One region of the Bacillus sp. OTU530 genome, then DNA from elsewhere that is predicted to be linked to it. Evidence: a T-box and tRNA genes for the amino acid it is inferred to sense, from the RefSeq annotation. Region 1 holds a T-box; the other holds one or more tRNA genes.
What was found. The T-box of region 1 lies ahead of serS (serine--tRNA ligase). A T-box ahead of a tRNA ligase gene usually reads a tRNA of that ligase, here a tRNA-Ser.
Positions count from the first base shown of each region.

Region 1 (3,416 bases):
CTAACTCCAGCGGATGAAGTATATCATTTGAAGAAAAGCGATTATACAGTTCCATTCGTATGCGGATGCCGTGACCTAGGGGAAGCATCTCGTCGTATTGGTGAAGGTGCAGCTATGCTTCGTACAAAAGGTGAGCCAGGAACAGGAAACATCGTAGAAGCAGTTCGTCATATGCGTCAAGTGAACTCCCAAATTGCTCAAGTTGTTGCAATGCGTGAAGATGAACTGATGACATTTGCAAAAAATATTGGTGCTCCTTATGAAGTGTTATTAGAAATCAAACGTTTAGGCCGCTTACCAGTTGTAAACTTTGCAGCAGGTGGTGTAGCAACTCCAGCAGATGCTGCATTAATGATGCAATTAGGTGCAGACGGTGTATTTGTAGGATCAGGTATCTTCAAGTCCGAAAACCCTGCTAAATTCGCGCGCTCAATCGTAGAAGCTACAACTCATTATGAAGACTATGAGCTTATTGCTCGTTTATCAAAAGGATTAGGCAACCCGATGAAAGGTATTGAAATTTCATCATTATTACCAGAGCAACGCATGCAAGAGCGCGGCTGGTAATCAAAAGGAGCTCGCAGCATGATTACAATTGGTGTATTAGGGCTTCAAGGAGCAGTTCGTGAGCATATACAATCCATTGAGGCTTCCGGGGCACGTGCAGTTGTTGTAAAGAAGGTAGAACAGCTAACTGAGCTTGATGGTCTGATTTTACCTGGTGGAGAAAGTACAACGATGCGTCGTTTAATTGATAAATATGGCTTTATGGAGTCTCTTCGTCAATTTGCGCAGGAAGGGAAGCCAATGTTTGGGACATGCGCAGGTATGATTCTATTGGCGAAAAACCTTGTGGGTTATGATGAAGCTCATATTGGAGTAATGGATATTACTGTTGAACGCAATGCCTTTGGAAGGCAACGTGAAAGCTTTGAGGCGCCGTTATCTATCAAAGGTGTCGGTGAGGACTTTATTGGTGTGTTCATTCGCGCTCCGTATGTTGTGGGTGTCGAAGGGCATGTAGATGTGCTTGCTACTCATGGTGACCGTATCGTAGCAGTACAGCAAGGTCCGTTCCTCGCAGCCTCTTTCCATCCGGAGTTAACGGATGATCACCGTATTACAGCATATTTTGTAAAAATGGTGGAAGAAGCAAAAGCGAATAAGGTTGTATAACTTCCTTGCAAGTTGTTAAAGATTATAGTAAATTGATGATGAACATCTATATAGTATAAAGCGTTGACGGGAAACAGTAACAGGATAAGCTTTTTTTAGAGAGCCGATGGTTGGTGCAAATCGGTAGAAGCAGCCTGTGAATCCATCCTTGAGCGAAATGCAGAACGTGCTTGAACTAACTAGTAAGCATTTTCGGCGAAGAGCCGTTATCCTTCTCGAGAGGAAAGCATGTGCTTTCAACTAGGGTGGCAACGCGGGCATAACTCCCGTCCCTTTTTTACAGGGACGGGAGTTTTTTATGTTTTACACAATAAAGGAGGGTTAAGATGCTAGACATTAAAGTATTACGGGCTGACCTTGAAGGGGTAAAGGCAAAACTGCAGCATCGTGGCGAGGATTTAACAGACTTTGGCCGCTTTGAAGAATTGGACACAAAGAGAAGAGATCTTTTAGTGCAGACAGAAGAGCTAAAAGGGAAACGAAATGAGGTTTCTCAGCAGGTTGCAGTGCTAAAGCGTGAAAAGCAGGATGCAGAGCACTTGATTTTGGAGATGCGTGAGGTAGGCGACAAAATTAAATCATTGGATGAGGAGCTTCGTGTTGTCGAGGCTGACCTTGAAAAACTTTTGTTAACAATCCCTAATATTCCGCATGAGTCCGTTCCAGTAGGTGAAACAGAGGATGATAACGTTGAAATCCGTACTTGGGGGGAAGTTCCACAGTTTCCCTTTGAGCCAAAGCCGCATTGGGACATTGCAACAAATCTTGATATTTTAGATTTTGAACGTGCAGGTAAGGTAACTGGAAGTCGTTTTGTATTCTATAAAGATTTAGGAGCAAAATTAGAGCGTGCATTAATTAACTTTATGCTAGACCTCCATACAGAAGAGCATGGATATAAAGAAGTATTACCTCCATACATTGTAAATCGTGACAGCATGACAGGAACAGGGCAGCTTCCAAAATTTGAAGAAGATGCATTTCGGATTGAGAGTGAGGATTACTTCCTGATTCCAACTGCGGAGGTACCTGTAACAAACTTACACCGTGATGAAATCCTAAGTGGTGACACTTTACCAATTCAATACGCAGCGTTTAGTGCATGCTTCCGTTCTGAGGCAGGCTCTGCGGGACGTGATACACGTGGATTAATTCGGCAGCATCAATTTAATAAGGTGGAATTAGTAAAGTTTGTGAAACCTGAGGATTCCTATGAGGAGTTAGAGAAGCTAACAAATGATGCTGAGCGTGTATTACAGTTGTTGGGGCTACCATACCGTGTTCTAAGTATGTGTACAGGAGATTTAGGCTTCACAGCGGCAAAGAAGTATGACATTGAGGTATGGATTCCGAGCTATAATATGTATCGTGAAATCTCTTCCTGCAGTAACTTTGAAGCATTTCAGGCCAGACGTGCCAATATTCGCTTCCGCCGTGATCCAAAATCAAAGCCTGAGCATGTACATACATTGAATGGTTCTGGATTAGCACTTGGTCGTACGGTAGCGGCTATTCTAGAGAATTATCAGCAGGAGGATGGCTCTGTTATTATCCCAGAGGTACTTCGCCCATATATGAGAAATAGAGAAGTGATTAAATAAAAAAGGAATCCTCTCTTATACTTACTTGCAAAGACGAAGCAGGAGAAGTAAAGATGCTTGACGCTTCTTTTTTTCTTCTGCTATAATACTTCATGTCAATAGGAGGAGGAATACCCAAGTCTGGCTGAAGGGGTCGGTCTTGAAAACCGAGAGGCGGTGAAAGCCGCGCGGGGGTTCGAATCCCTCTTCCTCCGCCACTTAAATATTGACGACAACAGCGCATATAAGTGGAGATTGGAAAACTCGTTACAATGCTGTAACGAGTTTTTATTTCACTTTAAGAAAGTATAAATTTCCGGCTAGAAATCGATTCGACGTAGCAGGAAATTTTAGGAGCGAAGTGTAAGTGCAACTACGATTCTGTCTTCGCCCAAGAGCAGGGCTTGCCAATTGGCGAGTTTTCTTTATAGTGAATATCTCAACAAACAGAAAGGAGCAACAATGGACCTAATTATCCAAACTTTTCCTATGCAGGAAAAAACACTTTATTATGTACAGTGTCCTGTTTGTAAGAGAGACCGAATTTTAAACAGTACCTCTAATGTTTCAAATATAGTGAGCAAAGAGGCTTTTCGCAAGCTGTGCGGCTGTATTTGCCAAACAACCAATGCTATTGTGACAGAACTGAAACCGGTAAAA
Region 1 covers NZ_JASATP010000082.1:7,120-10,535, reverse strand. Annotated here, with positions in the region: gene pdxS (pyridoxal 5'-phosphate synthase lyase subunit PdxS) at 1-567, shown strand, start outside; gene pdxT (pyridoxal 5'-phosphate synthase glutaminase subunit PdxT) at 586-1,176, shown strand; T-box leader at 1,231-1,453, shown strand; gene serS (serine--tRNA ligase) at 1,503-2,777, shown strand; tRNA gene AAHB12_RS29700 (tRNA-Ser) at 2,882-2,974, shown strand; gene AAHB12_RS29695 (DUF3797 domain-containing protein) at 3,219-3,416, shown strand, end outside.

Region 2 (3,416 bases), on a different contig from region 1:
TACCACAGTAGAGTCGTTCTAGTTAATTTTACTATAGAAATAACTGTTTTGCTACGTAAAAGAGCGACTCAGCCTCTTTCTGCTCATCAGGCTGCGCCTTTCACATTTCTTGCACTGTAAGAAAGTATAAATTTCCAGCTGGAAGCCAATTCGACGTAGCGGGAAATTTTAGGAATACAGTATCATTGCAACTACGCCTCTGTCTTCGCCCAAGGGCAGGGCTCGCCAATCGGCGAGTTTTCTTTAAAGGTCTGTTTTTTAGGCATAAAGAATAAAAGTAAGAGGTTCTTCATTTATATAATGGGAATTTATATGTCTTTCCTATTCTTATCTTAGATGGGGATTCGTTTGTATTTAGCTTTTTAAAATCATTTGTAATCATATCTACAGAAGGTAACGTTCCTTCTTTGCTAATGGCTTCTACAATGGACAGAACGGTATCGCCGCTTTTGACCTCGATTTTTTTGTATGCAGCATCGGCTTGTTTTTGTTCACTTGTGCTGGAACCCATCGCAGGCTTTGCAGTTGCTTCCTGTGCTTTTGGTTTGAGAAGCGGCAGTGTGCCAACAGTTATATCGTAAAATAAAGAGTATCCAATGAGTAAAACAAACAGTGTTATGCCGATGCGTTTCATACATTCTCCTCCTTCTTTGTAGAGAATATATGCTTGTCCTATAAAAAAATGCCGCAATAGGCGGCATTTTTACAAGTTTTTTTTCTCTTTTATAGGAGGAATTTCTTTTAATGTTAAGAAAAGAACAAAACACGAAACAACGACAAAGATTAAAAACGAATGTAGGACCGTTATACTTAAAAACTTCATAACCATAAAAAATACGATTGGGATTGTAAAGCTGTAAGCTGTCAGCGTCCATGCCTGTTTATAGTTAACATTGCGATTCATTTGAGCAGCAATAAGCCTGCCAATGAAAGCAAGAGCGGTCACACCAAATAACATGATAAAACTGTCAAATAAATACAAAAGCACACCTAAAACGACTAAGGCAATCGGATAAATGCTTCTAATCATGCTAAGAAATTCTTCTACATCCGTTTTCGAGATCGTAGTATCGTTTAGTAACGAATATGTATATGCTTCATTGTTTGCATCCGAGACAAGAATGGCTTTATGTTTTAAGAAAAATAAGCCATCCTGATGTGTGAGGGAAGAGGGAAGTTCCTCGCTATTTGGGTCAAACAAGAATACAAAATCATTTTCGTTTTTTAGAATCGGTTCCTGTATATCCGCTTTTAGTTCTCCTTGCTCGATTGTAAATTCTGGAATTTCTGATTGTACAGTTCGTTCAACAAGAGATAGTTCTGTACGTACCAAATTTGTCAAATGAACCATTTCCGGAATAAGCATAAGTAAAGAAAGGAGGAATATGTATAAAATTGATTTTCCGATTTTTTGAAATCGATAGCGTGCCATAACTTTTGGAGAATATAAGCTTTTGTACAACTGCTGGAATATTGACATGATTTCACTTCCTTATTATTTTAAAATTCGGCACTTTTATTGTAACGCAGCAAGAAGAAGAAGAACAAGGAATAGCTATGGAAAAATATACAAGAATATGGAATAATTATGATTGACACAATTGTTTTACATATGATAAATTTATATATGTCTCAAATGTGAAGGCTTTCATGGCGGTGTAGCTCAGCTGGCTAGAGCGTACGGTTCATACCCGTAAGGTCGGGGGTTCGATCCCCTCCGCCGCTACTATCAAGGACCCTTAGCTCAGCTGGTTAGAGCAGACGGCTCATAACCGTCCGGTCGTAGGTTCGAGTCCTACAGGGTCCATTTTGGAAAAGTACCCAATTGGTTCAAGGGGTCGCACTCGAAATGTGGTAGGCGTGCAAGCGTGCGTGAGTTCGAATCCCACCTTTTCCGTTCTGCCATACATATATCTAACAGCGCAAGCTCCCGAATTGGGGGCTTTTTATACTGTAAGAAAGGATAATTTCTAGCTGGAAGACCATTGGACGTAGCGAGAAATTTTAGGAGTACGGTGTAAGGGCAACTACGCCTCTGTCTTCGCCAATCAGCGATGCCGATAAAAGCTGTTTTTGTTTTACCTAGTACAAGACGCTTTTTACGAGGGATTCGTATTTCAAATTGTACAAACCGGCAGCAGATTTATTTTCCATCTTGAAAAAATAGTGTACAATAAGTATGGGCTATAGGCAGACGAGCTTACGTCCGAGTACATATATACGGGAGGAATTACAAAATGGCAAAATATGAATTACCACAATTACCTTACGCTTATGATGCATTAGAGCCTCATATCGATAAGGAAACAATGAACATCCACCACACAAAGCACCACAACACTTACGTAACAAACGTAAACGCAGCTTTGGAAAGCTATCCAGAATTAGCAGCGAAAAGTGTAGAAGCACTTATCTCTAACATGGAAGAAGTACCAGAAGCAATTCGTACTGCAGTTCGCAACAACGGCGGCGGCCATGCAAACCACTCTTTATTCTGGACAATTCTTTCTCCAAATGGCGGCGGTGAGCCAGTAGGCGAACTTGCTGCAGCAATCAATGCAAAATTCGGCAGCTATGCTGCATTTAAAGAAGAGTTTGCAAAAGCAGCTACAACTCGCTTCGGCTCTGGTTGGGCATGGCTTGTTGTAAACAACGGTGAAATCGAAGTAACAAGCACTCCAAACCAAGACTCTCCATTAATGGAAGGTAAAACACCTGTTCTTGGATTAGACGTATGGGAGCATGCGTACTACTTGAACTACCAAAACCGTCGTCCTGACTACATTTCTGCATTCTGGAATGTAGTGGATTGGAACGCTGTTGAGAAACGTTACCAAGAAGCAAAATAATGATTTAGCAGGCCGCTCATTCGGCCTGTTTTTTTATTGTAAGAAGGTATAAATTTCTAGTTAAAGGGTAATTTTGCATAATTGGTAATTTAAGTGATTAAATGTAAGTACAATTATGCCTCTGTCTTCGCCTCATCAACTCCCCTTTTTCTTACATAATTCTCCCCTAACTCGGAAGACTAAGCTTTGAAGTAAAGGGGAGTTTTAAATGATGAAAACAAAGCATTTAATTGGAGATGTGGAAATCAACCGTGATCTCGTGTTGCTGTTAACAATCGGCGGGTTGTACACATTAGCTATTTCGTTATCCAATACGTTCGTGAACATCTACATTTGGAAGCAAACGAAGGATTTTCTGAACATTGGATTGTATAATTTAGCTGTTGTGATAGCACAGCCGATTACGTTCGCATGTGCAGGGAAGCTGGCGAAAAATGTGGATCGCATCATTATTTTGCGCTTAGGAATGAGCGCACTTGCCGCTTTTTTTATTACGGTTTTATGGACTGGAACAAATGCCTCACAATATATTTTACTCATCGGAAGCATGCTTGGAATTGGCTATGG
Region 2 covers NZ_JASATP010000008.1:12,117-15,532, reverse strand. Annotated here, with positions in the region: gene AAHB12_RS07945 (hypothetical protein) at 290-634, opposite strand; gene AAHB12_RS07940 (DUF1189 domain-containing protein) at 704-1,480, opposite strand; tRNA gene AAHB12_RS07935 (tRNA-Met) at 1,653-1,726, shown strand; tRNA gene AAHB12_RS07930 (tRNA-Ile) at 1,734-1,807, shown strand; tRNA gene AAHB12_RS07925 (tRNA-Ser) at 1,812-1,897, shown strand; gene sodA (superoxide dismutase [Mn]) at 2,238-2,849, shown strand; gene AAHB12_RS07915 (MFS transporter) at 3,061-3,416, shown strand, end outside.
Region 2: it has a tRNA-Ser gene. The T-box ahead of serS (serine--tRNA ligase) is inferred to sense a tRNA for this amino acid. The anticodon was not compared.